DNA from 4 places in the Streptomyces sp. NPDC127117 genome. Region 1 is predicted to be linked to each of the others. Evidence: riboswitches for the same ligand, from Rfam matches in the RefSeq annotation. Region 1 holds a riboswitch; each other region holds the start of a gene.

Evidence for each region. Region 1 has a riboswitch for cyclic di-AMP ahead of ACFVH0_RS19535 (M23 family metallopeptidase). Riboswitches for the same ligand answer to the same signal wherever they lie in the genome.
Region 2: another riboswitch for cyclic di-AMP. It lies ahead of ACFVH0_RS05385 (transglycosylase family protein); the one in region 1 lies ahead of ACFVH0_RS19535 (M23 family metallopeptidase).
Region 3: another riboswitch for cyclic di-AMP. It lies ahead of ACFVH0_RS01730 (NlpC/P60 family protein); the one in region 1 lies ahead of ACFVH0_RS19535 (M23 family metallopeptidase).
Region 4: another riboswitch for cyclic di-AMP. It lies ahead of ACFVH0_RS10040 (C40 family peptidase); the one in region 1 lies ahead of ACFVH0_RS19535 (M23 family metallopeptidase).

What each region holds. Positions count from the first base shown of each region.
Region 1 covers NZ_JBHXTM010000020.1:117,058-124,026, forward strand. Annotated here, with positions in the region: gene ACFVH0_RS19525 (M16 family metallopeptidase) at 1-939, shown strand, start outside; gene ACFVH0_RS19530 (M16 family metallopeptidase) at 966-2,348, shown strand; cyclic di-AMP (ydaO/yuaA leader) riboswitch at 2,586-2,751, shown strand; gene ACFVH0_RS19535 (M23 family metallopeptidase) at 2,765-3,586, shown strand; gene ACFVH0_RS19540 (GntR family transcriptional regulator) at 3,812-4,507, shown strand; gene ACFVH0_RS19545 (HPr family phosphocarrier protein) at 4,721-5,002, opposite strand; gene ACFVH0_RS19550 (GNAT family N-acetyltransferase) at 5,176-6,969, shown strand, end outside.
Region 2 covers NZ_JBHXTM010000004.1:85,472-92,440, forward strand. Annotated here, with positions in the region: gene eno (phosphopyruvate hydratase) at 31-1,320, opposite strand; gene ACFVH0_RS05385 (transglycosylase family protein) at 1,608-2,384, opposite strand; cyclic di-AMP (ydaO/yuaA leader) riboswitch at 2,388-2,559, opposite strand; gene ACFVH0_RS05390 (transglycosylase family protein) at 2,860-3,834, opposite strand; gene ACFVH0_RS05395 (cytochrome P450) at 3,940-5,253, opposite strand; gene ACFVH0_RS05400 (nucleoside triphosphate pyrophosphohydrolase) at 5,250-6,272, opposite strand; gene ACFVH0_RS05405 (SurA N-terminal domain-containing protein) at 6,307-6,963, opposite strand.
Region 3 covers NZ_JBHXTM010000001.1:370,862-377,830, reverse strand. Annotated here, with positions in the region: gene ACFVH0_RS01745 (esterase/lipase family protein) at 1-803, shown strand, start outside; gene ACFVH0_RS01740 (M23 family metallopeptidase) at 1,056-2,585, shown strand; gene pcrA (DNA helicase PcrA) at 2,631-5,114, opposite strand; cyclic di-AMP (ydaO/yuaA leader) riboswitch at 5,361-5,526, shown strand; gene ACFVH0_RS01730 (NlpC/P60 family protein) at 5,534-6,682, shown strand; gene ACFVH0_RS01725 (amidohydrolase family protein) at 6,892-6,969, opposite strand, start outside.
Region 4 covers NZ_JBHXTM010000008.1:82,401-89,369, reverse strand. Annotated here, with positions in the region: gene ACFVH0_RS10050 (ATP-dependent Clp protease proteolytic subunit) at 1-600, shown strand, start outside; gene ACFVH0_RS10045 (hypothetical protein) at 608-916, shown strand; cyclic di-AMP (ydaO/yuaA leader) riboswitch at 1,308-1,488, shown strand; gene ACFVH0_RS10040 (C40 family peptidase) at 1,492-1,965, shown strand; gene ACFVH0_RS10035 (LysE family translocator) at 2,023-2,655, opposite strand; gene ACFVH0_RS10030 (LysR family transcriptional regulator) at 2,728-3,666, shown strand; gene ACFVH0_RS10025 (ATP-binding protein) at 3,676-4,107, opposite strand; gene ACFVH0_RS10020 (helix-turn-helix domain-containing protein) at 4,312-5,172, shown strand; gene ACFVH0_RS10015 (DUF397 domain-containing protein) at 5,197-5,403, shown strand; gene ACFVH0_RS10010 (8-amino-7-oxononanoate synthase) at 5,396-6,538, opposite strand; gene bioB (biotin synthase BioB) at 6,681-6,969, shown strand, end outside.

The DNA of each region.
Region 1 (6,969 bases):
CGCCAGCGCTACGACAACGTCCCCTACGGCACGGCGTTCGAGAAGCTGACGGCACTGGCCTACCCCGAGGGCCACCCGTACCACCACACCCCGATCGGCTCGATGGCCGACCTGGACGCCGCGACCCTTGAGGACGCGCGCACCTTCTTCCGTACGTACTACGCGCCCAACAACGCGGTGCTCTCGGTCGTCGGCGACATCGACCCCGAGCAGACCCTCGCCTGGATCGAGAAGTACTTCGGCTCCATCCCGTCCCACGACGGCAAGCAGCCGCCGCGCGACGGCACGCTCCCGGAGATCATCGGCGAGCAGCTGCGCGAGGAAGTGCGTGAGGAGGTCCCGGCGCGGGCGCTGATGGCCGCCTACCGGCTGCCGCACGACGGCACCCGCGAGTGCGACGCGGCGGACCTCGCGCTGACCGTGCTCGGCGGCGGCGAGTCGTCGCGGCTGCACAACCGCCTGGTCCGCCGTGACCGTACGGCCGTGGCGGCCGGGTTCGGGCTGCTGCGGCTGGCCGGCGCGCCCTCGCTGGGCTGGCTGGACGTCAAGATGTCCGGCGGCGTCGAGGTGCCGCAGGTCGAGGCCGCGGTCGACGAGGAGCTCGCCCGGTTCGCCGCCGACGGCCCCACGCCCGAGGAAATGGAGCGCGCGCAGGCCCAGTTGGAGCGCGAGTGGCTGGACCGCCTGGGTACGGTCGCCGGCCGTGCCGACGAACTGTGCCGGTTCGCCGTGCTGTTCGGCGACCCGCAGCTCGCCCTGACCGCCGTTCAGCGGGTGCTCGACGTCACCGCGGAGGAGGTGCAGGCGGCCGCCAAGGCCCAGCTGCGTCCCGACAACCGCGCGGTGCTGGTCTACGAGCCGGTCGAACCGGCCGAGCCCGCGGACGCGGCGGACACCGACGAGACCGACACCGACGCGCACGAAGGGGCGGACCAGTGACCGACGCTGCCGCGACTGGAGTTTCGATGCAGTACCACCCGCAGCCGGCCCCCGGCGTCGCCCGCCCCTGGGCCTTCCCCGCGCCCGAGCGCGGCGCCCTGCCCAACGGCCTCACGGTGCTGCGCTGCCACCGCCCCGGCCAGCAGGTCGTGGCCGTCGAGATCTTCCTCGACGCCCCGCTGGACGCCGAGCCCGAGGGTCTCGACGGCGTGGCCACGATCATGTCGCGGGCGCTGAACGAAGGCACCGACAAGCACACCGCCGAGGAGTTCGCCGCCGAGCTGGAGCGCTGCGGCGCCACCCTCGACGCGCACGCCGACCACCCCGGTGTCCGGGTCTCCCTGGAGGTCCCCGCCTCCCGGCTGGCCAAGGCCCTCGCGCTGGTGGCCGAGGCGCTGCGGGCGCCCGCCTTCGCCGAGAGCGAGATCGAGCGGCTGGTACGCAACCGGCTCGACGAGATCCCGCACGAGCAGGCCAACCCGGCCCGGCGTGCCGCCAAGCAGCTCTCCAAGGAGCTGTTCCCGGCCACGGCGCGGATGTCCCGCCCGCGCCAGGGCACCGAGGAGACGGTGGCGCGGATCGACTCGGCGGCCGTGCGCGCGTTCTTCGACGCCCACGTCCGGCCGTCCACGGCGACCGCCGTGGTAGTCGGGGACCTCACCGGCATCGACCTGGACGCCCTGCTCGCCGACACCCTCGGCGACTGGTCCGGAGACGCCGCCGCACCCCGCCCCGCCCCGCCGATCACCGCCGACGACACCGGCCGCGTGGTCATCGTCGACCGTCCGGGCGCGGTGCAGACCCAGCTGCTGATCGGCCGGATCGGCGCCGACCGGCACGACAGCGTGTGGCCGGCCCAGGTGCTCGGCACGTACTGCCTGGGCGGCACCCTCACCTCGCGGCTCGACCGGGTGCTGCGCGAGGAGAAGGGCTACACGTACGGCGTGCGGGCCTTCGCCCAGGTGCTGCGGTCGTCGGCCCCGGACTCCGCCTCGGGGGCGACCGGCGCCGCGATGCTCGCCATCAGCGGCTCGGTGGACACCGAGTCCACCGAGCCGGCGCTGAAGGACCTGTGGACGGTCCTGCGGACCCTGGCGGCCGAGGGCCTGACCGACGAGGAGCGCGAGACGGCCGTGCAGAACCTCGTGGGTGTGGCGCCCCTGAAGTTCGAGACGGCGGCCTCCGTCGCGGGCACCCTCGCCGACCAGGTCGAGCAGCACCTGCCGGACGACTACCAGGCGCAGCTGTACGCCCGGCTCGCGGAGACCGGCACGGTCGAGGCGACCGCGGCGGTCGTCAACGCCTTCCCGGGTGACCGGCTGGTCACGATCCTCGTCGGCGACGCCGCACGGATCGAGGAGCCCGTCCGGGCCCTGGGCATCGGAGAGGTGTCGGTGGTCACCGGCTGACGTCCGGCCCGTCACAACAGGTCCCAACTCGACATTTCGCCGCATATCAGGACAGAAGGAAGGCCCTTGCGAGTGTCATCTCGCCAGGGTCTTCCTTTTTGTCCGTTCTGGGGGAAGGTTGCCTGTCTGCCCTGTGGGATGCGCTACAAAATGGCCTGTCCGTTTGGTGAATGAAAGTGACCCCGCTTAGCGTCGGCTCGACTGCCCGTCACTCGTATGCCGCATCCGCGACGTACCGGACAGTCATCGCCGAGTCCCCGTCAGGCGCGAGCCTGGGGAGCCGGGGACCCACGCAGTCCCTGGGGTGAATCGGACGCCTGAGCCCGGATGGGCCGGGGTGTCCGTAGGAGACCTTCCTGCTCCGAACCCGTCAGCTAACCCGGTAGGCGAGAAGGAAGGAAAGGACCAGCCACTCCATGGCGTTCACCCGTGCCACCGGGAAGCACCGTGCCCCGAGCCGACTGACGCGCGGCAGCGCGAAGGCCGTCGGCGTCGCGGCTCTGGCCACCACCGGCGTCATCGGCGGCCTGGCCGCTCCCGCCTTCGCGGCGGACTCCGACGCACCCTCCGTGAGCGAGACCGGTCTCAACCAGGTCATCGCCATCGACAAGACCCTCGCCGACCGGATCGACGCCCAGGCCGACGCCCAGCAGCATCAGGCCGACGTCGCGGCGAAGGCGAAGGCCGAGGCCCACCGGAAGGCCGAGGCCAAGAAGAAGGCCGAGGCAAAGGCCAAGGCGGCGGCCGAGGCCAAGGCCGAGGCGAAGCGCGCCGCCGAGGCCCGCGCCGAGAAGGCCCGCGCCGCCCGGTCCGCCGAGCGCACCCGCCTGGGCTCCTTCCAGCTCCCGGTCGCGGGTTCGTACGTAAGCACCGGCTACAAGTCCAGCGGCTCGCTCTGGTCCTCCGGCAGCCACTCCGGCATCGACTTCCACGCCGCCTCCGGCAGCTCCGTCGTCGCCGTCGGCGCCGGCACGGTCGTCGAGGCCGGCTGGGGCGGCGCGTACGGCAACAACATCGTGCTCCGGATGACGGACGGCACGTACACGCAGTACGGCCACCTCTCCTCGATCGGCGTCTTTGTCGGCCAGAGCGTCGGCGCGGGCCAGCAGATCGGCCTCTCCGGCTCGACCGGCAACTCCACCGGGCCGCACCTCCACTTCGAGGCCCGGACGACCCCGTCGTACGGGTCCGACATGGACCCGGTCGCGTACCTGCGCGCCCACGGCGTCCACGTCTGACCGACGCCCACCGCACCACCTCGTCGAAGGCCCCGGCAGCGCGCCGGGGCCTTCGCCATGCCCGCCTCCTCGACCGCGGGAGACGACCGGCCGCCGAACCGTCCCGTGGCCAAAAGATATTCATGAATTTCCGCCCGGCATCGGAAATGCAGCCGCATTGCAATAGAGTCGCGGAACAGGCGTCGGCCGGCCGCGTTTCGCGGGGATTGAGGCGGAGGTTCGGACATGCGCATTCCGGCGCATTCGGTATGCACGGCAATCCGTGACGACATCGTCTCCGGTGTCTTCGAACGCGGCAGCCGTCTCACGGAGGAGTTGCTGGCCCGCCGTTACGGGGTTTCCCGCGTCCCGGTACGGGAGGCGCTGCGCACCCTGGAATCCGAGGGCTTCGTCGTCACCCGGCGGCACGCGGGCGCCTGCGTCGCCGAGCCCACCGAACTGGAGGCGGCCGACCTCCTGGAGGTCCGCACGCTGCTGGAGCCCCTGGGCGCCGCCCGCGCCGCGCAGCGCCGCACCGAGGCGCACCTCAAGGTGCTCCGCGGCCTCGTGCGGCTCGGCCAGGACCGGGCCCGGCGCGGCGAGGGCGAGGATCTGCGCTCACTGGGCGGCTGGTTCCACGAGACGCTGGCGCAGGCCTCCGGCAGCCCCGGCCTGATCGCGCTGCTCACCCAGCTGCGGCACAAGATCGACTGGATGTACGCGGTCGAGCAGCCCGCCCGGCCGGTGGATTCCTGGGCCGAGCACGGGGCGATCGTGGACGCGGTGGCGCGCGGCGACGCGGAACGGGCCAGGACGCTGGCCGCCCACCACGCGGAACGGGCTGCGGCCGCGCACCGGCTGCGACGGCGGCCCGGCACGCCCCGGGCCGACCGGGTGAGGACCTCGCAACATTCCGTAAACACCGCGGGTGTCCGCCATTAACAATCGCGCCGTATACAAAGAGAAGTCATTGTGCGGGGCGCATTCCGAGTGGTCCGGATTTTGCCTTCCTGGATTCTGCCCTGCCCGGATTCCGCTCCACCCGGATTTCGTGGGCCTGGATCCTGGGTGCCGGAATTCATCCTGCAAGCACCGGAAAAACAAAAGAGCCGCAGACCCGGTTCAGGGTGCCACGGCTCTCTCGCGGAAGATGTTTCAGACGGTCTCCGGGAGTTCCTCAAGTCCGTCGGCGACCAGCTTGGCCAGACGGTCCAGGGCGGCTTCGGAGTTGTCGGCCTCGGAGGCGAGCACGATCTCCTCGCCACCCTGCGCGCCGAGACCGAGGACCGCGAGCATGGAAGCGGCGTTCACCGGGTTGCCGTCGGCCTTGGCGATCGTCACGGGGACGCCGGAAGCCGTGGCGGCACGGACGAAGATGGAAGCGGGGCGGGCGTGCAGGCCCTCGGCCCAACCGACGTTGACGCGGCGCTCAGCCATGGTTCTGCCCTTCACGAATCAACAGTTGTCTAGACCAGTCTCTCACGCGGTGCGCGGTGCTCCGGCCGACCCCGGGAACAGCCCGTAACGCCTGCGGACCCGCCGATCGGCCCTCTCAGCCTGCCCCGGCCCCGAGGCCTACGCGACCGCTGACGGAGCCGTACTCTTTGCCCATGCAGCCCGCGCCGGAGCAGAGTCCGCATCACGCTTATCCCGACCACTGGGAAGCGGACGTGGTGCTCCGCGACGGAGGCACCGCGCGCATCAGGCCCATCACCACGGACGACGCCGAACGGCTGGTCAGCTTCTACGAGCAGGTTTCCGACGAGTCGAAGTACTACCGGTTCTTCGCCCCGTACCCTCGGCTGTCCGACCGGGACGTGCACCGCTTCACCCATCACGACTACGTCGACCGGGTGGGGCTCGCCGTCACGGTCGGCGGCGAGTTCATCGCGACCGTCCGCTACGACCGGATCGACGAGCGGGGCAGGCCCGCCTCCGCCCCCGCCGACCAGGCCGAGGTCGCCTTCCTCGTCCAGGACGCGCACCAGGGCCGGGGTGTGGCCTCGGCCCTCCTCGAACACATCGCGGCCGTCGCCCGCGAGCGCGGCATCCGCCGCTTCGCCGCCGAGGTGCTGCCGGCCAACAACAAGATGATCAAGGTGTTCCGGGACGCCGGGTACACCCAGCAGCGCAGTTTCGAGGACGGCTCCGTCCACCTCACCCTGGACCTCGAACCGACCGCCGAATCCCTCGCCGTCCAGCGCGGCCGTGAACAGCGGGCGGAGGCACGGTCCGTGCAGCGCCTGCTGGCCCCCGGCTCCGTCGCCGTCATCGGCGTCGGCCGGACCCCCGGCGGTGTCGGCCGCACCGTTCTGCGCAACCTCCTCGGAGCCGGCTTCACCGGCCGCACGTACGCCGTGAACCGCGCCTTCGCCGCAGACCGGGCCACCGTCGACGGCGTCCCCGCCCACCGCTCCATCGGCGAGATCGAGGAGCCGGTCGACCTCGCGGTCGTCGCCGTCCCCGCCGACCGGGTTCCGGAAGCCGTCGCGGACTGCGGCGAGCACGGCGTCCAGGGCCTGGTGGTGCTCTCCGCCGGATACGCCGAATGGGGCGCCGAGGGCCGGGAACGGCAGCGCGAACTGGTCCGGCAGGCCCGCTCGTACGGGATGCGGATCATCGGCCCGAACGCCTTCGGAGTCATCAACAACGCCGAAACGGTCCGGCTGAACGCCTCGCTCGCCCCCGAGCCGCCCGCCCCCGGACGCATCGGCCTGTTCACCCAGTCCGGAGCGATCGGCATCGCGCTGCTCTCCGGGCTCTACCGGCGCGGCGCGGGCCTGTCCACCTTCATCTCCGCGGGCAACCGTGCCGACATCTCGGGCAACGACTTCCTCCAGTACTGGTACGAGGACCCCGACACCGACGTCGCCCTGCTGTACCTCGAATCGCTCGGCAACCCCCGCAAGTTCACCCGCCTCGCGCGGCGCACCGCGGCGATGAAGCCGGTGGTCGTGGTGAAGGGCGCCCGGCACAGCGGTTCCACGCCGCCCGGCCACGCGGTGCCGATCAGCCGGATCCCGGACGCGACGGTCTCGGCGCTGATGCGGCAGGCGGGCGTGATCCGGGTCGACACGGTGACCGAGATGGTCGACGCGGGCCTCCTCCTCGCCGACCAGCCGCTCCCGGCCGGCCCCCGGGTCGCGATCCTCGGCAACTCCGAATCGCTCGGCCTCCTCACGTACGACGCCTGCCTCGCCGAGGGGCTGCGCCCGCGCCCGCCCCTCGACCTGACCACCGCCGCCACCCCGCAGGACTTCAGGAACGCCCTCGCCGAGGCCCTGGCCGACGACGGCTGCGACTCGGTGGTGGTGACGGCGATCCCGTGGGTCGGCGAGGACGGCGAGGCGGAATCGGGCGACGGAGAGGTGCTCGCGGCCGCCCTGCACACGGCCGCCGCCGCG
Region 2 (6,969 bases), on a different contig from region 1:
CTGTGCCTACTGGTTCGCGGAGCGCTGTGCCTACTGGTTCGCGGAGCGAAACCGCGGGAACGCCGAGCGGCCCGCGTACACCGCGGCGTCGTCGAGGATCTCCTCGATGCGCAGCAGCTGGTTGTACTTGGCGACGCGGTCCGAGCGGGCCGGGGCGCCGGTCTTGATCTGGCCGCAGTTCACCGCGACCGCGAGGTCGGCGATGGTGACGTCCTCGGTCTCGCCGGAGCGGTGCGACATCATGCACTTGAAGCCGTTGCGCTGGGCCAGCTCGACGGCGTCCAGGGTCTCGGTCAGCGAGCCGATCTGGTTGACCTTGACGAGCAGGGCGTTGGCGGAGCCCTCCTCGATGCCGCGGGCCAGCCGCTCCGGGTTGGTGACGAAGAGGTCGTCGCCGACGATCTGCACCTTGGCGCCGAGCTTGTCGGTGATGACCTTCCAGCCGGCCCAGTCGTCCTCGTACAGCGGGTCCTCGATGGAGACCAGCGGGTACGCGGAGACGAGCTCCTCGTAGTACTCGGTCATCTCGGCGGCCGAGCGGGACTTGCCCTCGAACTCGTACTTGCCGTCCTTGTAGAACTCGGACGCGGCGACATCGAGCGCCAGCGCGATGTCCTTGCCCGGGACGTAGCCGGCTTCCTTGATGGCCTCGACGATGAGGTCGAGGGCGGCGCGGTTCGACTCCAGGTTCGGCGCGAAGCCGCCCTCGTCGCCGAGACCGGTCGACAGGCCCTTGGTCTTCAGGACCTTCTTCAGCGTGTGGTAGACCTCGGCACCCCAGCGCAGCGCCTCGGAGAAGGACTCCGCGCCGATCGGCGCGATCATGAACTCCTGGATGTCCACGTTGGAGTCGGCGTGCGAGCCGCCGTTGAGGATGTTCATCATCGGAACGGGCAGCAGGTGCGCGTTCGGGCCGCCGAGGTAGCGGAAGAGCGGCAGGTCCGAGGCCTCGGAGGCGGCGTGGGCGACGGCCAGCGAGACACCGAGGATGGCGTTGGCGCCGAGCGAGCCCTTGTTCTCGGTGGCGTCGAGGTCGAACATCGCCTGGTCGATCAGCCGCTGCTCGGTGGCGTCGTAGCCGACGAGCTCCGGGCCGATCTGCTCGATCACGGCGAGAACGGCCTTCTCGACGCCCTTGCCCTGGTAGCGGTTGGGGTCACCGTCGCGAAGCTCAATGGCCTCGAACGCTCCGGTGGAGGCGCCGGACGGAACGGCAGCACGGCCCGTGCTGCCGTCGTCGAGGCCGACCTCTACCTCGACCGTGGGGTTTCCGCGGGAGTCGAGGATTTCCCGGGCTACGACGACGTCGATGGACGGCACGAGGCATCTCCTTCTGGGATATGACGCTGATTGTGCAGGGTCGCTTTGGCCTTGCGACAAGAGCCTAACCGGCCCGGCCCGATCAGTCGGCCGACCGCCCGACCCCTGGGACGAAAAAGGACCCGAGGGCACACATTGCCGGACAAACAGCCAGAAACATACTGGTCGGTAACTACAACAAATGAACGATCCGGCGCTCCCCCGAGCACGAACGGCAACGCCCCGGTCCGGCGCACACGGGGATGCGCGCCGGGCCGGGGTGATGCTCGGGGAGGAGCGAGCCGCGACTACTTCGTCAGGTGCAGCTGCTGACCCGGGTAGATCAGGTCGGCGTCCTTGACGATGTCCTTGTTCAGCTCGAACAGCTGCTGCCAGCCGCCCTCGACCTTGTTGTCGGCGGCGATCTTGCTCAGCGAGTCGCCGGAGACGACCTTGTACTCGCCGTCGCCCTTCTCGACCTTCTCGCCGGTCGGGGTGGTGACGGTCTTCTTCGACTCGGCCTGCGGGGCGGCGGAGCGGTCCGAGCGGGAGGCGGCGGGGGCCTCGGTGCGCTCGGCCGGCTTCGGCTGGGCCTGCTGGGTCGGCTGCGACTGCTGCTTCGGGGCGCTCTGCTGCTCGGAGGCGCCGGAGCTCGCGGTGGAGTTCGAGGAGGAGTTCGAGGAGCCGGTGTCGACGCCCGGGTCGACGCCGTCGTTGGTCAGGCCGCCGGCGCCGGCGCAGGCCCAGGCACCCGGGCCCTGCATGTCGAGGAGCTTCTCGGCGGTGGCGATCTGCTGGGCCTTGGTGGCCAGGTCGGCACGGGCGGCGTACTGCGTACCGCCGGCGGCGGCCCAGCTGGACTGCGAGAACTGCAGACCGCCGTAGTAGCCATTGCCGGTGTTGATGGACCAGTTGCCACCGGACTCGCACTGGGCGACGGCGTCCCAGGTGGCGACGGAGGCGGCGGAGGCGCTGGTCGCACCCATCAGGGGCACGGCGACTGCGGCACCGGCGACACCGGCGAGCGTGGCGATACGGACGGCCTTGGACGGGCGGCGGTGCTTGCCCTTGCTGGAAAGCAGCATGGAACTTCTCCTCACCGACGCCTACGAGGTGAGCTGTCGGGTTCGGGCCAAGTGAGTTGCCCGGTCGCACGTCCTAGCACGCGACTTCACCCCAAGCCGGTCCTGATGCGTCTTTCGACGATCGGGCCCGGCGCTTACCTGGGTCCCCCGCTCCTGCCTACGGCGCTTTACGCGTCTGTTCCCTTCGACCGACGGCAGGATTCGGCGTGACGGTCGACGGGGCCCGCGGTGCGAGCGGTTCCGACCGTAAACATACGCAACCCCCACATTCAAAGATGGACACATCGGACAATAAGCCCCTACTTGCATCTGAAGAACCATCGTTTCCGCAGGTGGGGCACGATGCGGAAGGGCTCCCCGGACGCGACACGCCAGTTGACGCAAAGAGACCCATGTCTCACTTACGCATAAGCGGACATAGGTCCCTGAACTACCCCGGTTTCGAGGGCGTTTTTAGTCGATTATCAGACTGCCCTCACTTGGCCTTCACATCGAGATCGAGGCTCTGGCCAGGGAGGATGAGGTCCGGGTCGGCGCCGACGGCACCCTTGTTGGCCTCGTAGAGCGCGGGCCAGCCACCGGGGACCTTCTGTGCATCAGCAATCGCCCACAGGTTGTCGCCGACGCGAACGGTGTACGTGCCGTCGGCGGGCGTGTCGGTCGTGTCGCGTGCGTCGTTGCCGCCGCGCGAGGCATGACGGCCCGCCTCACGGCCGCCGCCGTCCGTACCGCCGCCCTGCTCGGGGGCCGGCGCGCCGCGGTGCTTGCCGCCCGTGCCGCCGGACGCGTCGGGCGAGCCTGACGCGTCGCCGGGCGCCCCGGAGGGGACGTCGGTGGACGCGTCGGGGGACGGGGTGGTCGAGGCCGTGGGCTTCGGGGACGGCGAGGTCTTCCCTGACGGCTCGTCGCCCTTCTCCGAGCCGTCCGCGCCGTCAACGGCGTCCGTACCGTCGGAGGCGCTGTCGGACGGTGTGGCGTCGCCGGACGGGTCCGCCGACGCGTCGTCAGCCGGCTTCGCGTTCCCGGTCGGGTCGTCGGCGGGCACGGAACCCGGGTCCACCCCCGGCAGCGTCCCGTCCACGGCGAGGCCGGAGATGACCGCACAGCTGGGCCAGGCCTTCGGGCCCCGGTCGTCCAGCACCTTCTGGGCCACCGCTATCTGCTGCGCCCGGCTGGCCAGGTCGGCGCGCTCCGCGTACGCCTCACCGCCGTACGCCTTCCAGGTCTCCTGCGAGAACTGAAGGCCGCCGTAGTGGCCGTTGCCGAAATCGGCGCTCCACATGCCGCCGCTCTCGCACTCGGCCACCCGGTCCCAGGTCGTGGCGTCGGCCGCGTGCGCACCGGACGCGCCGAGCAGCGGGATGGCGATGGCCGATCCGGTCACGCCCGCGGCGACGACGATGGCGGGTGCCTGACGGGGGCGACGGTGTCTGCCGTTCGCGGAGCCCATGGGGTTGCCTTCCGTGTAGCTGACGTGTGACTGGTGAGTCGAACGGTGAACCTAGCCGGGTTCGAACGGGAGTCACAAGTCGATGCAGCGCAGATCACGTGAAAGTCACAGACTTGACGAGGTGTCACTTTTCGTGTGGGCGGACCCCGGGGTGAACTCCACGGGAAGCGTGCGAAGTCCGCGCATGATGAGCCCGCCACGCCACCGCAAATCGGCAGGTTCCACCGCAAGCCGCAGGTCCGGAAGGCGATTCAGCAGCGTGGCGAGCGCGGTCTGTCCCTCCAGCCGGGCGAGCGGCGCTCCCAGGCAGTAGTGGATGCCGTGCCCGTATCCGAGGTGCTGATTGTCACGCCGTGCGAGGTCGAGCGTGTCGGGGTCCTCGAAGCGCTCCGGGTCGCGGTCGGCCGCGGCGAGCACCACGAGCACAGGATCCCCGGCGGCGATGTCCTGTCCGCCGAGCGTCAGCGGCTCGGTGGCGAACCGCCAGGTGGCCAGCTCCACCGGTCCGTCGTACCGGAGCAGTTCCTCGATGCCGGTCTCCAGCAGCCCGCTCTCCCCCGCGTCGAGGGAGAGCTGGAGCAGTTCGCGCTGCCCGGGGTTGCGCAGCAGCGCGTAGACGCCGTTCCCGATCAGGTTGACCGTCGTCTCGAATCCGGCGAACAGCAGGATGAAGGCCATGGCGGCGGCCTCGTTCTCGGTGAGGTGCTCGCCGTGGTCGCTGGCCCGGATCAGCCCGGAGATCAGGTCGTCGCCCGGCTTCTCCCGCTTGCGGTGGATCAGTTCGGCCAGATAGCCGCGCATCTTCTTCACCGACCTGGCCACCCCGCCGCGCGGGCCGCCACCGTGGCGGATCATCATGCCCGCCCAGTCCCGGAAGTCGTCCTGGTCCTCGCGCGGGACGCCCAGCAGGTCACAGATGGCGTAGATGGGGAGCGGGAAGGCGAAGTCGTGGATGAGGTCCGCCTTTCCCTCCGCGATGAAGCGGTCGATGAGGCGGTCCGTCAGTTCCTGTACGCGCGGCGCGAACTCGGCGACCCGGCGCGGGGTGAACGCCTTGGAGACGAGACGGCGCAGCCGGGTGTGGTCCGGCGGGTCGATGTTCAGCAGATGCGTCATCAGCTCCGCCTTGCGCTCGCCCGGGATGCCCGTCTTCCCCTTGGCGTGCGCCGGCTCGGCGTGGTGCGCCGGGTTCTTGGAGAGCCGGGTGTCGGCGAGCGCCTGCCGCGCGTCCGCGTACCGGGTCACCAGCCAGGCCTCGACGCCGCTGGGCAGCGTGGTCCGGTGCACGGGGCTGTGCTCGCGCAGCCAGGCGTACGCCGGGTACGGGTCGGTGGCGAACTCCCAGGTGAAGAGTTCGGGGGCACCGGCGGGGCAGGCGGCCGGCTGATCGGCGGGGCGGTCGGCGGGGCTGTGGTTCACCCCCCGACGTTATCCGCTGCCGCCGGACGCCCTCCGGGGCCCTCCGGCGGCAGGCCCTGGGCGTTGCCCTCGGCCGCCCTGATGGCGTCCCGGTAGGCGCGGCCCGCGGCCCGCAGTGCGGCCTCGGGGTCGATGCCGTCCTGCTCGGCGCGTACGGCGAGGGCGAGGAGTTCGTAGCCGATGCCGTCGCCCGTGGGGAGCGGCACGTCGAGCTTCGCGGTACGGACCCGGCCGGCCAGTTTCGCCGCCAGCGCCAGGCCGGGCTGGCCGAGCGGCACTCCGTCGGTGACCGAGTCGCGCTGCTTCTCGATGGCCTTGGTCCGCAGCCAGTGCGCGTGCACGTCCTCCGGGGTCTCGGCGGTCTCGTCGCCGAAGACGTGCGGGTGGCGGTGGATCAGCTTCTCGACGAGGGTCGCGGCCACGTCGTCGACGGAGAACGGCTCCTGCTCGTCCTCCTCGGCGATCCTGGCGTGGAAGACGACCTGGAGGAGCACGTCGCCGAGTTCCTCGCGCAGCTCGTCGCGGTCGCCGTCCTCGATCGCCTCGACGAGTTCGTACGCCTCCTCGATGGCGTACTTGGCGAGGCCCCGGTGGGTCTTCTGCGAGGTCCACGGGCATTCGCCCCTGATCCGGTCCATGACCTGGACCAGATCGAGGAGCCGGGCGCCCGGCAGGTCGTACGAGCCGGGCAGCAGCTCCAGGTCCGGCATCCGCACCCGGCCCGAACCGGCGAGCCGGGCGAGCCCGTCGGTCAGCGGCTGGTTCCCCTCGCCACCGGTGACCACGACGACGCTCCGGCCGCCCGCGCAGGAGTCGACGAGCTCCTGCGCGGTGGGCGAGGTGTGCTCGACGGTGACGCCCGCCTCGCGCAGATACGGCAGCTGCGGGTGGTCCGACTCGGCACAGAGCACCCGGTCCGCGGCGTGCAGCGTCTGCCAGGCGGGCCAGGACAGGAGTCCGGGCGCGACTCGGTGGCTGGCGGTGAGCAGGACGATACGGCCGGGGTCTTCAGCGTTCACCGTTCGAATCTACTCCGGTCGCTCCCGCCGCCGGTCAGGCCCCGGCCTCGGCGCCCGCGCCGGCCGGCTTGGTGACCCGGTTGATCCAGGGGGCCTTGTAGTCGGCGAGCTGGGCCTGCTTGTTGTCCCAGCTGCCGTAGCGCGGATTGACGTCGACCCGCAGGGCCTTCGACGCCTTGCCTAGCGCCTCGCCGACGGCCTGCTGGCCGGCGGGCTGCTGGAGGTCGGCGCCGAGCGCCTGGGCCAGCTTGGTCAGCTGGACCTGCTCGCGCAGGACGGCGTCGATCTGGTCGGGGGCGACCCAGCTCTGCTGGAGCATCGCCGTGCGCAGCCGCTCCTCCCCGCCGGACTGGGCGACCGCCGCCCTGCGCATCTGCTGGATCTCGTTGCGGCTGACGGACACGCCCGCGTCGTGGGCGGCCCGGTCAAGGACGCGGTCGAAGATCAGGCCGTGCAGCTTGGCCCGGCTGAGCTGTCCGGACTTGTCGATGAGCTGGGCGGCGTCCTTCGAATCGCGCTGGGCCTCGCGCACGGCGGCCACCTGGCTCTGCAGCGTGGAGACCTCGATCCGGTCCCCGCCGACGACGGCCGCGGCACCCGGGTGGGCCTCGCCGCCGCAGGCGGTCAGGAGTGGCGCGCCGGCGAGCAGGGCGGCGGAGACGGTGAGCGCGGTGCGACGGCGGCGGTGCAAAGGAAC
Region 3 (6,969 bases), on a different contig from region 1:
TGTACCCCACCGGCCTGTATCCGACCAGCACACAGCCCACCGGCGTCACGGGGGATCGACGGGCCGCGCCCCACTCGTCCGGCCCGCGCACCGCACCCCCCGGTGCCACCGCACCCCCCGGCGCCACCGACCCGGCCGGGGCCCCCGCCCTCCCGCCCGAGGGCGACGAGCGCCCCCCGGTCATCCTGTTGCACGGCTTCATCGACAACCGTTCGGTCTTCGTTCTGCTGCGCCGCTCCCTGGCCCGGCACGGCTGGCGCCATCTGGAGTCGCTCAACTACTCGCCGCTGACCTGCGACATCCGGACGGCGGCCGAACTGCTCGCGCGGCATGTCGAGGAGATCTGCGCCCGCACCGGACACCGCGAGGTCGACATCGTCGGGCACAGCCTGGGCGGTCTGATCGCCCGCTACTACGTGCAGCGGCTCGGCGGTGACCAGCGGGTACGCACGCTGGTCACCCTCGGCACACCTCATGGGGGCACGGCTGTCGCCCCGCTGGCGAGCGCTCACCCCATCGTGCGCCAGATGCGCACGGGATCGGCACCGATCGAGGAGCTGCGCAGGCCCGCGCCCGGCTGCCGCACCCGGTTCGTGAGCTTCTGGAGCGAGCTCGACCGGGTGATCGTCCCGGCCGAGGCGGCCTGTATCGACCATCCGGATCTCGACGCGCAGAACGTACGCGTCACCGGGATCGGCCATCTCGCACTGCCGGTGCATCCGGCCGTCGCCGCCGCCGTCCGGCAGGCGCTGGAGTCCCGCGAACCGACGGCCGAGACGAGCGGAACGGCAGGAGCCGCGTGAATCGTCGGGGCCGATCGGACCGGCAGAGCCTCCGGAGACCCCACAAATAGAACGCGTTTCGAACATACGGCCAAGGCTGTGTGAGCAGTCCGTCGAAAGACGGCCGATTGCCCGTTTCCTGAGCCGCCCATGCCCGCCGAAGATTGTCGGCGTCACGTACCGCCGGGTACAGTCGCGGCCACTGCTCCCCCTGGGATCCCCCACGCCGGACCCCAGAGCACAGGTCCTGCTGCCGAGGCGAGAGAGAAGTTGGTGAACGACCAGCACCCCCACGCCGGGTACGCCGGATACGACAGTGAGGCGACCGGCAGCTTCGACAGCGACCCGCTCTTCGGATCGCTCCCCGGCGGTCACGACGGCGCGTACGGCAGCGGCTACGGCGCCGGGCAGTCCGGGTACAGCGGTCAGTACGACTCCACCCAGTGGGACACCGGCGCACACCCGACCACCTCGTACGACGCCTACGCCCCGTACGCCACGCAGCCCCAGCAGCAGTACGAGGCGGCGCAGACGTACGAGACCACGGCCACCTGGACGCCCGTGGCCGACTACGGCACGGAAGCGACCACCACCGCCACGTTCGCCGGCATCCCGGCACAGGGCGGCTCCCCGGACACCACGGGCCAGTGGGACACCGGCAACTGGCACACGAACGACCAGTGGGCCACCGGCGAAACGGCCGTGTACGACTCCGGCGCGTACGACGCCACCGCCTGGAACACCGGCGCCACGCCCGAGCACGATCAGCAAATCGCGCAAACCGCAGAAACCGCACAGGTGTCCTACGAGGCGCGGCCGGCACACGAGGCTCCCGAAGCTCACGAGACCTATACCGGCCTGGGCTCCTACGACCCCTACGAGCCCTACCTCACCGACGGCGCGGCCGACGCGGACGGCACGGACGGCACGGACGGCACAGCGGACGACGCGCATGACGCGGGCGTCGCGGTCGCCATGGATATCGCGGACATCGCGGACGCCGCACCCGGCCCGCACCGCACCCTCAGCCGCTCCGCCACCCGCAGCGGTGGCGGAGGCCGCAGTCGGCGGCGTTCCCCCTCGAAGCGTTCCGCGCTCCTCACCGTCGCCATTCCCTCCGCCTGCGTGATGAGCGTGGCCGGCATCGCCGCCGCCTCCGTCGGCGGGCTGGGCGGCGAGGACAAGAAGGACGACAGCAAGACCACGATGGCGGCGTCCGACCCCGGCTCCGTCAAGGCGGGTGTGGCCAACAACAAGCTGGACACCCAGCTCGCCAACCTCAGCGCCGACGCGGAGAACTTCGCCGACCGCGCCAGCCGCACCCAGGAGCGCATCGACCTGCGGGAGCGGCAGGCCGCCGAGAAGAAGAAGCGCGAGGAAGAGGCCGCCCGCAAGGAGGCCCTGCGCCCCAAGTTCGTCATGCCGGTCAAGCAGCACGGCCTCAGCGCGTACTTCGGCCAGGCGGGCGTCAACTGGATGTCCGTGCACACGGGCATCGACTTCCCCGTCATGGGGGGCACGCCCGTGATGGCCGCGACCGACGGCACCGTGCGCACCCAGCTGAACAGCGCCTACGGGAACATGGCCATCGTCACCATGGCCGACGGGACCGAGACCTGGTACTGCCACCTCAGTGGCACCAAGATCCGCTCGGGCCCGGTCAAGGCCGGTGATGTCATCGCGTACTCCGGCGACACCGGGAACTCGACCGGTCCGCACCTGCACTTCGAGGTACGGCCCGGGGGCGGAGCGGCAGTGGACCCACTGCCCTGGCTCCGCAGCCACGGCGTCAACCCGACCTGAGCCGAAAACGGGCGGGGCCGCGGCCCCGCCCGTCGCTCGCCCCGTCTACAGCTTCTCGACCGGCGCGTACCGCAGCAGCAGCTTCTTCGGGCGCTCGTCACCGAAGTCGACCGTGGCCTTCGCCTGGTCGCCGACGCCCTCGACGGCCGTGACCGTGCCGAGCCCGAACTGGTCGTGCGTGACCCGGTCCCCGACGGTCAGCGCGATCGTCGGCTTGTCGGAGGTCCGCCGGGTCGCGAAGCCCGAGGGGCCGGAGCGCGAACGCGAGGCGGACAGCGACGAGGTGATCCCCGACGTCGGTCCGGCCGGTGCCGCCATCGGCCCCTTCCGCTTCCACTCCAGGTGCTGGTCCGGGATCTCCTCCAGGAACCGCGACGGCGGGTTGTACGAGGGCTGCCCCCACGCGCTGCGCATCGCCGCCCGGGTCAGATAGAGCCGCTCGCGGGCCCGGGTGATGCCGACGTAGGCGAGCCGCCGCTCCTCCTCCAGCTCCTTCACCTGTCCCAGCGCCCGCATGTGCGGGAAGACGCCGTCCTCCATGCCGGTCAGGAAGACGACCGGGAATTCGAGGCCCTTCGCGGTGTGCAGCGTCATCAGCGTGATGACGCCGGAGCCGTCCTCGTCCTCGTCGGGGATCTGGTCGGAGTCGGCGACGAGCGCGACCTTCTCCAGGAACTCCGCGAGCGTGCCCGTCCCCGCGCCGGTGCCGGTGGCCGCGTCCGCGCCGTCCTCGCCCGCCGCACCGGCCGCGCCCTGCTCCTGCTCGAATTCGAGGGCCACGGCGGCCAGTTCCTGAAGGTTCTCGATCCGGGTCTCGTCCTGCGGGTCGGTGGACGCCTGGAGTTCGGCGAGGTAGCCGGTGCGCTCCAGGACGGCCTCCAGGACCACCGCGGGGCCCGCGCCCGATTCGACGATCGTGCGCAGCTCCTCCATCAGGGTGTTGAACCGCTTGACGGCGTTGGCCGACCGGGCCGCCATGCCGTACGCCTCGTCGACCCTGCGCAGCGCCTGCGGGAAGGTGATCTTCTCGCGCAGGGACAGCGCGTCGATCATCGCCTCGGCACGGTCGCCGATGCCGCGCTTGGGCACGTTGAGGATGCGGCGCAGCGGGACGGTGTCCTCCGGATTGGCCAGGACGCGCAGGTAGGCCAGGATGTCCCGGACCTCCTTGCGCTCGTAGAAGCGCACGCCGCCGACGACCTTGTAGGGCAGGCCGACGCGGATGAAGATCTCTTCGAAGACGCGGGACTGCGCGTTCGTACGGTAGAAGATCGCGACGTCACCGGCCTTGGCGTCGCCCGCGTCGGTGAGCCGGTCGATCTCGTCGGCGACGAACTGCGCCTCGTCGTGCTCGGTGTCGGCGACGTAGCCGGTGATGCGGGCGCCGGTGCCGGCGTTGGTCCAGAGGTTCTTGGGGCGGCGGCTCTCGTTGCGCTCGATGACCGCGTTGGCGGCGGACAGGATCGTCTGCGTGGAGCGGTAGTTCTGCTCCAGCAGGATCGTGGTCGCGTTCGGGTAGTCCTCCTCGAACTGGAGGATGTTGCGGATGGTCGCGCCGCGGAAGGCGTAGATCGACTGGTCCGCGTCACCCACGACGCACAGCTCGGCCGGGGCGTCGCCCTCGCCCGCCGGGCCGACCAGCTCGCGCACGAGGGTGTACTGGGCGTGGTTGGTGTCCTGGTACTCGTCGACCAGGACGTGGCGGAAGCGGCGGCGGTAGTGCTCGGCGACGTCCGGGAACGCCTGGAGCAGGTGGACCGTCGTCATGATGATGTCGTCGAAGTCCAGCGCGTTGGCCTCGCGCAGCCGGGACTGGTACATCGCGTAGGCCTGGGCGAGGGTCTTCTCGAAGCCGTCCGCGGCCTGGCCGGCGAAGGTCTCCTCGTCGATCAGCTCGTTCTTCAGGTTGGAGACCTTGGCGGTGAACGACTTCGGCGGGAAGCGCTTCGGGTCCAGGTCGAGGTCGCGGCAGACCAGGGCCATCAGCCGCTTGGAGTCGGCGGCGTCGTAGATCGAGAACGACGAGGTGAAGCCGAGCCGCTTCGACTCGCGGCGCAGGATGCGTACGCACGCGCTGTGGAAGGTCATGACCCACATCGCGTTGGCGCGCGGACCGACGAGCTGCTCGACGCGCTCCTTCATCTCGCCCGCGGCCTTGTTGGTGAAGGTGATCGCCAGGATCTGGCCGGGGTGCACCCCGCGCTCCGCGAGCAGGTGGGCGATCCGGTGGGTCAGCACCCGGGTCTTGCCCGAGCCGGCCCCGGCGACGATGAGCAGCGGGGAGCCCGCGTGGACGACGGCGGCGCGCTGCTCGGTGTTCAGCCCGTCGAGGAGCGCCGCGGAGTCGATGACGGGGCGGTGCGCGCCGTCGCGGTAATAGGCGTCCCTGGGCGGCGGGGGCCCGTCGAACACGCCCGCGAAGAGGTCCTCCGGGACCGCTTCGGGTACGGAGTCCTCGGGGGGCGGCGGGGGCTCTTCCTCCGAGTGCTGGAGGCCGGCCAGGAAACTGTCGTCAAAGAGGCTGCTCATCGCTTGTCGAGTCTAGGCCGCCGCACCGACACCCGTCGGCCTCATGACGAACCGCACACGACCGACGGCACACAAAGAGAGCGGTCACCCACTCCCCGTAAGGGAATCCGGTCGGCGGCACCCCGCTCCGGCAAGGTCACGAAAATGTATCGGGCATATCGAACATCAACCTTCACAGCAGCACCATGGGTTGGCTAGCGTGCTCGACCGGGCGGCCCGTACCCCCTTGAGGCGAACCACGCCTAGCGGGCGCCCCCGCCGAATCCGGGCTGCCTTCAATGGAGTTCGGAACCGGGGACCCACACGCAGTACCGGGGTGAATCGGTCCTTATCCCCCACTCGGACCGTAGGGCAGCCTTCCGTTCCGCCCGAACCCGACAGCTAACCCGGTAGGCGGTCCACGGAAGGAGATGCCGGCCTTGGCGTCGCATCGCAAACCGCGCACCCGGGTGCGCACCACCGCACCGGCCGTCGGGCTCACCACTGCGGCCCTGGCGTCCGTGACCCTGCTCTCCACGCAGAGCGCCGTGGCCGCGCCCGATCCGAAGCCCCGCGTCGAGGACGTACAGAAGAAGGTCGACGACCTCTACCGGCAGGCGGGCACCGCGACCCAGCAGTACAACCAGGCGAAGGAAGCCTCCGCCGCCCAGCGCGCCAAGGTCGACGCCCTGCTGGACGACGTCGCGAAGCGCGCCGACAGGCTCAACGACGCCCGCAGGACGCTCGGCACCTACGCGGCCGCGCAGTACCGCAGCGGCTCCATCACGCCGAGCGCGACGTTCTTCCTGGCCGACGACCCGCAGTCGTACTTCGACCAGAGCCAGCTGATGGACCGGATGACCAGCCGGCAGCAGAAGGCGATCACGGACTTCCGTACGCAGCAGGCCAAGGCGGCGAAGAAGCGTTCCGAGGCGGTGCGGAGCCTGGAGACGCTGACGACGACGCAGACCACGCTGCGCACCAGCAAGCGGAACGTCCAGAAGAAGCTGGGCGAGGCGCGCACGCTGCTGTCGAAGCTGACCGCCGAGGAGAAGGCGCGACTGGCGGCGATCGAGCGCAAGAAGGAGGCGGAGGCCGAGCGCAAGGCGCAGGAGCTGGCGAAGCAGCAGGCCGCCGCGAAGGCCGAGGCGGACCGCGAGGCCGAGGAGGCCGCGAAGGGGTCGGGGGGCGGCAGCGGTACGGGGACGGGCAGCGGGACCGGCTCGGACAGCAGCGCCACCACCAAGGCGGAGAAGGTCCTCGCCTTCGCCAGGGCCCAGCTCGGCAAGCCGTACGTCTGGGGCGCGACGGGCCCGGCGTCGTACGACTGCTCCGGGCTCACCCAGGCCGCCTGGAAGGCGGCGGGGGTCGGCATCCCGCGCACCACGTGGGACCAGGTCAAGGTCGGCACCCGGGTCGCCACGGCGGACCTGCGGCCGGGGGATCTCGTCTTCTTCTACGACGACATCAGCCACGTCGGCATCTACAAGGGCGACGGGATGATGATCCACGCGCCGAAGCCCGGCGCGAACGTGCGCGAGGAGTCGATCTACTACATGCCGATCTACGGCAGCGTGCGCCCGGCGTAGCGTGCCTCCACCCGTCGCGCCGCCCCTGCACCGGGGCGGGGGCGGGGCGGGGGGGGGGGGTGGACAGCCGGGGGGTTGAGTATTTGTTGGTGGGGAGCCCCCCCCCCCCCCCCCCCGCGGCCCCCCGCTTCCTTGCCGCCGGGGCCCCACGGCCAGGGTGAGCGGCAGCGCAGCCGAGCGCCGTGCCGCCGCGGCCACTTGGGCCAGACTCATCGGATTCTCACCACTTCTCCCGCCCGCGCCGAGGTCGGGCGGCCGTCTCTCGCCGCGATCCGCCCCGACACCAC
Region 4 (6,969 bases), on a different contig from region 1:
TTCACCGAGCGCACGACCAGTGGAACCCGCACCCTCGACCCGTACTCCAAGCTGCTCGCCGAACGGATCGTCTTCCTCGGCACCCCGGTCGACGACACCGCGGCAGGCGACCTGATCGCGCAGCTCATGTACCTGGAGCACGACGCACCGGACCGGCCGGTGTCGCTCTACATCAACTCGCCCGGCGGCTCGTTCGGGGCCATGTCCGCGATCTACGACACGATGCAGTACCTCAGCTGCGGGGTGGAGACGTACTGCCTCGGCCAGGCCGGCTCCTGTGCCTCCGCACTGCTCGCCGCGGGCACTCCCGGCAGGCGGTACGCACTGCCCGGCGCGAGGGTCGTCGTACGGCAGCCCGAACTCACCGAGCCGGTGCAGGGCCGGCCCTCCGACCTGGAGATCGAGGCGCGGGAACTGGAACGGGTCCGCACGATGCTCACTTCCCTGTTGGCCCGTCACACGGGCCGCACCGAGGAGCAGATCACCGAGGACACCGAACGCGACCTCATCCTCGACGCGGCGGGCGCCAGGGCGTACGGGCTGGTGGACCACGTCCTGGAGAACCGGAACGCCGCTCTGCCGTCGCACGGCGCGAGGTGAACACCCGATGCGACCACCGGAGTTCCCACCGCTGCCCGCACTGACCCGCGCCGAGGGGGAGTTCATCGACCGCTACCTCGAAGTCCTCGACCAGGTCGGCCGGATCAACCCGGCCCGCGGCAGCGACACCTACGGCGCGCTGCGCGCCGCCCAGGCCCTCGTCGCGCGGTCACGCGCACTGCGGGACGCCCTCGCGTTGATGCACGAGCGCGGCGAGGCGCGGGTCCACGCGGCCACGCTCGCCCGTGCGCTGCGGGTGCTGGACGGGGAACGACGGGCCGGGCGCGTCACCGTACCCCCCGCTCCGCCGAGTTGACCGACTTCCGCAGCCCGGGCGGCCGGCGGACTCCGGCCAACTCCCCATGGCCCGGGGTCCGGCGACCGTCACCCAACTCCCGTACCCGACACGCCCGACGGGTCCACCGAAAATTCTCGCTCGTTCGGCGTAGGAAGTCCCCCTCAGGAGGGATCGCTCAACTTGCGTTTTCCGCGTGAACAGTGAACGGAATCCGCCCTTCCGCCCCAGGTACGAACCTGGTCCGAATCACCGGCGGAGCCTCAGAAATCATCATGTCCACCCGAACGGATCAGTCGTGAGGAGCCTCACATATCCCTGTTTCAGCTCGGAAATCCGGCAGTCGGTGAGTCAAGATCCCTGGGACGACAAGCCCCCGCCACCGCGGCGGGGCGGTCCGGGCGGACGCCGAGTCCTGCCGCCGCCCGGATGCCTGGTCGACAGAAGTGGATCGGCAGGAGTGGAGGACCCGAGCACAACGGGTCGACCTGAACACCGGTCGACCCTCGGGGTGAAGCCGCCGCACGCGGCCGGGCAACTTCGCCAGCCCGAACCCGACAGGTCATCCTTCACAGGCGGCTGACGAAGGGTTGCGCATGACTGCGCAGGTTCATGTCCCGTCTCTGCTCGTCCGGGCCGGTACGGCCTCGGTTCTCACGCTCGCCGCCGTCGGCGGCACCATGTTCGCCCCGGGCGCCACGACAAACGCCCAGGCGGCGACGCTGTCGATGAAGGCGCTCAACATCGCGGCGTCGAAGAAGGGATCGCCCTACAGGTGGGGGGCCACCGGCCCCAACCGCTTCGACTGCTCGGGGCTGACGCTCTATTCGTTCAAGAAGGCCGGCAAGAAGCTCCCCCGCACGGCCCAGCAGCAGTACAACCGGACCCGCCATGTCTCGGCCTCGCACCGGCAGCGCGGCGATCTGGTGTTCTTCCACTACGGCCGCAGCGTCTACCACGTGGGGATCTACGCCGGTAAGGGCAAGATCTGGCACTCGCCGAGGACCGGCTCCGTGGTGCGGCTGGAAAAGATCTGGACCAAGAGCGTCTACTACGGCCGGGTCCGCTGAGACACCGCCCGTCCGGCGGTCCGGGGCCGCCGGACGGGCCCGGTGGCCCGCCCCCGCTCAGTGCGGCAGCGGACCGGTCACCAGCACCAGGCCCAGCGCGGTGAGCGCCGCGCCGCTGCCGCCCTCGATGGCGCGCGCGGTACGCGGCCGGCGCAGCCACCGGCCCAGCCGGTCCACGAGGAGCGCCACGGCGGGGAACCAGACCAGCGCCAGTGCGACGACGATCGCCGCGAGCAGCAGGGTCCTGGGCAGCGGCGGCTCCCCGTCGGGGACGAACTGCGGCAGCAGGCTCAGGAAGAGGACCGGCGCCTTGGGATTGAGCGCGTTGGTCAGAAAGCCCTGCCGCAGTGCGCGTACGTGCCCCGGGTCCGCATTCCGGTCCTCGGTGCCTTCCCCGTCCGGGGTGTCGCGCCGTGCCGCGCGCAGGGCACTGATGCCGAGGTAGAGGACATAGGCCCCGCCGAGCAGCTGGACGGTGCGCAGGAGTGCGGGGACCGCCACCAGCACCGCGGCGAGCCCGGCGACGGCCAGGGCGGTGTGCACCAGCAGTCCCCCGGCCACGCCCAGCGCGCTGGCCACGCCCGCACCGCGGGAGGCGAGCGCGTTGCGTACGACGACGGTGAAGTCGGCGCCGGGCAGCGCGACCATTCCTGCGGCGACCCCGATGAAGGCGATCAGTTGTGCGTCCATGGGTCCACCCTGACCCTGCGGAGCCTTTAGCGTGTACTTGGAATCTTCTGGGTCTGCCAAAAGGAACGCTTAATGTACGACCCGACACGGCTGGCCGCCCTGGTGGCGGTCGCGGAGGCCGGATCGATCACCCGGGCCGCCGCACGGCTGGGCTACACCGCTCCGGCCCTCTCCCAGCAGCTCGCCAAACTGGAGCGGGAGGCGGGTGCGGCGCTGTTGGTACGTCACCACCGCGGGGCCCGGCTCACGGCTGCGGGCGAGCTGCTGGCCGGGCGCGCCCGGCGCATCCTCGACGAGATGGGCCAGGCCCGCCATGAGCTGACCCGCCTCTCCGGGCTCTCCGGCGGGCGTCTGCGGGTCGGCACGTTCACCACGGCGGGGATACATCTGCTGCCGCCGGTGCTGAGCGCCTTCCGGCGCGCCCACCCGGATGTGGAGCTGGCGGTCACCGAGTACGAGCCGCCCCAGGGGGTCGCCGCGGTTGCCGCGGGCGAGGTCGACCTGGCACTGACGCATGTGTACGAACCGGCCGCCGCGACGCCCTGGCCCGCCGGGGTCTTCGCCGAACCGCTGCTGGTCGAGGAGCTGGTCCTGATCACGGCGGTCGGGCAGATGCTCTCCGAGGGCAGCGGGAGGCTGCCGGTGACGGAACTGGCGGGGCGACCGCTGATCAGCAGCGCGCCCACGCATCCACCGCGCCGCGGGGTCGAGCAGGCGCTGGCCGAGGCCGGGGCGACGCCCGCCGTGGTCTGCGAGTCGCCCGGCTATGCGCTGGTGTGCGCGCTGGTCAGTGCGGGCATCGGGATGGCGGTCGTTCCGGAGATGGTCGCCGCGATGTCGCCGACGCCGCTGTCGGTGCGGCGGCTGGATCCCGCTTCCTTCCGGCGGACGATCTCGGTGGTGCACCGCGGTGACCGGGCGAGCGCAGCCGCGGCGACGCTCCAGGCCCTGTTGCGCAGTGGGTTCGGGCGGGCGGGGGCGGCGCAGCGGCCTGGCGGCGAGGCCGGGTGAGCGCGTCGGTCAGCTCTGCACGGGGATGCTCCACGGGAGCGCGATCCATACCGTCTTGCCGCCGTCGGCAGTGGGGGTGACGGTGAGCCGGCCCCCGCACTCCTTGGCCAGACAGCGGATGATCACCATGCCGCGTCCGTTGTCCTGCTGGACGGCGGCGGGAAGTCGCCGGGGCCAGCGGGGGTGACTGTCCGTCACCCCGAGGTACAGCTCCTCCTCGCGCTCCAGCCGGAGGTCCACCGTGAACGTGGGCGACTGCCCGAAGGTGTGCTGGACGGCGTTGGTCGCGAGCTCCGAGACGATGAGCTGGATGCTGTCGGCGAAATCGGTGTCGGTGGCCAGGCCCCATTCGGTGAGCACCCGGGCCACGTACCTGCGGGCTGCCGAGACCGAGACCGGCAGGCTCGGCAGGGTGACGTTTGCTTCCTGATGGTCTGCCATGGCGAGCCGTCCCTTTCCCACCTGTACCGACCCGCGATCGGTACAGGTTGTGCTTCGCGCCAGATTGCCACCGATGCTGCCCTCTGTGACGGCGATCCACCAAGATATGCATATATCTGTCGCTCGAAGCGGTGAACCCTGCCACGCAAGACCGTATGTGGGCGGCACACTGTCCGCTCGGCAGAAGAGGGAGGGAGGCCGCGGATGCAGAACGGCCCTGCGGTTCGACGCCGCAAGCTCGGGGAGGAGCTCCGGAGTCTGCGCCACGCGTCGGGACTGACCAGTCGGGACGCGGCGCGGATGCTCGGCTGGCACCAGTCGAAGGTGAGCCGGATCGAGACCGGGGTGAGCGGGGTGCAACCGGCCGATGTGACCCGGCTGCTGGACACGTACGGCGTGGACGACACCCAGTTACGGGATCTCCTGGCCGCGCTGGCGGGTTCGGCGGGCGGTGGCGGCAGCGGGTGGTGGCACGCCTATCGCGGCCTGATCCCGCCCCAGTACCGCGATTTCATCAGTCTGGAGTCCCAGGCCCGGACCGCACGCACGCTGGAGACCTCGGTGGTGCCGGGGCTGTTGCAGACGGCCGACTACGCGCGTGCGGTGACCCGGGCGTCGCTGGACGGGCTGCCGGCCGGTCAGCTGGACTCACTGGTGGAGGTGCGGCTGGCCAGGCAGGGGGTACTGCGGACCGATCCGCCGCTGCGGCTGAGCGCGGTGCTCGACGAGGCGGTGCTGCGGCGCCAGGTCGGCGGGTGCCGGGTGATGCGGGAGCAGCTGCGCCATCTGGCCCGGGTGGCCCAACTGCCCCATGTGCAACTCCAGTTGCTGCCGTTCTCGATGGGCGGCTATGCCGGCCTCACCGGTCCTTTCGTTATCTTCTCATTTCCGAACACTTCTGATCTGGATGTGGTCGTTCTCGACCATTTGACGAGTAGCCTCTACCTGGAGCGGAAAGAAGACCTTGAGGCGTACAGCTCGGCCTTCCGCACCATGCAGGCTCACGCGCTGTCGCCGGAGCACTCGTTGGATCTGATCGCCGCGATCGACCGCGACGGTCGGTGACCCCGGACCGCCCGAGGGGGCCTCATGTCGGATTGCCTCGCACAGCACGACTTACGTTGGCGGCGCAGCAGCCGCAGCACGGGTATGAACAACTGTGTGGAGGCCGCGCCGTTCGGTGACGGGCGGCTGGCCGTTCGGGACTCCAAGGATGTGTCCAGGCCGCCGTTGCGGTTCTCCGCGGCGGCCTGGACCTCGTTCGTCTCCGGCCTGCGCCGGAGTCCGCTCAGCTGACAGGGGCGGTCCGCGCCACCACCGACACCGCGGTGGCGATCTGCTCCTCGGTGAGATCGGCCCGCGCGGTCAGCCGCAGCCGGGACACCCCGTCCGGCACGGACGGGGGCCGGAAGCAGCCCACCACGATGCCGGCGGCACGGCAGTCGGCCGCCCAGCGCACCGCCGCGTCCGCCGAGGGGGCACGCACCGAGACCACGGCCGCGTCCGGCCGTACGGCGGCCAGACCGGCCCCGGTGAGCTGCTCGTACAGCGCCGCGGCGACCGCGCGGGCCCGCCCGGCCCGCTCCGGTTCGCGGCGCAGCAGCCGCAGGCTTCCCAGTGCGGCGCCCGCCGCGGCCGGCGCGAGACCGGTGTCGAAGATGAACGTTCGGGCCGTGTTGACGAGGTGTTCGATGACCCGGGCCGGCCCCAGGACCGCTCCGCCCTGACTGCCGAGGGACTTGGAGAGGGTGAGCGTGGTGACGATGCCCCCGTCGCCCGCGAGGCCGGCGGCGGCGAGCGCTCCTCGGCCGCCGTCCCCCAGCACGCCCAGGCCGTGTGCGTCGTCGACGAGCAGGGCGGCGCCCCCGGCCCGGCAGACATCGGCCAGTTCGGGCAGCGGTGCCGCGTCGCCGTCGACCGAGAAGACCGAGTCGGTGACGGCCAGCGCCCGGCCTTCGTGTGCCTGAAGGGCCTTGCGCACCGCCTCGGGATCGGCGTGCGGAACGATGGCGGTCCCGGCCCGGGAGAGTCGGCAACCGTCCACGATCGAGGCGTGGTTGCCCGCGTCGGAGACGATCAGCGAGCCATGACCGGTGAGCGCCGTGACGGCCGCCAGGTTGGCCGCGTAGCCGGACGACAGCACCAGGGCCGCTTCGAAACCGCAGAATTCGGCCAGTTCGCTCTCAAGTTCGGCATGCAGCGCCGTGGAGCCGGTGACCAGTCGGGATCCGGTCGCACCCGCACCCCACTCGCGTGCGGCCCGGACCGAGGCGGCGATGACGTCGGGGTGTCGTGTCAGGCCCAGATAGTCATTGCTCGCCAGGTCCAGGAGTCCGGACACGGCGGGCCGGGGGCGCAGGGTACGGACGAGTCCGGCGTCCGCGCGGCGGCGCGCCTCGGCATCGATCCAGTCGAACGGGTCGAAGGGCATGAGCGGTCCCTTTTGTAGGCAGCTCACAGACCCTAACCGCGCTTGCAACAGGTCATGGTGTGGCAATACACACACCCTCGGCGGCCTCTGTTGTCCGGTTCCTCCTTGGCTGAGGGCCGTGCGGTAGGCCAGGATCTTGACCATGGACCTCCTGAACACGCTGGCGGACAAGGGGCTGCGGCGCGAGCTGCCGACCCGCGAAGAAGCCCTCGCCGTACTGGCGACCTCCGACGACGATCTGCTCGAAGTGGTGGCCGCGGCCGGAAAGGTGCGCCGCCAGTGGTTCGGGCGGCGCGTGAAGCTGAACTATCTGGTCAACCTCAAGTCCGGTCTCTGCCCCGAGGACTGCTCCTACTGCTCGCAGCGGCTCGGTTCCAAGGCCGAGATCCTGAAGTACACCTGGCTGAAACCGGACGAGGCGTCGAAGGCCG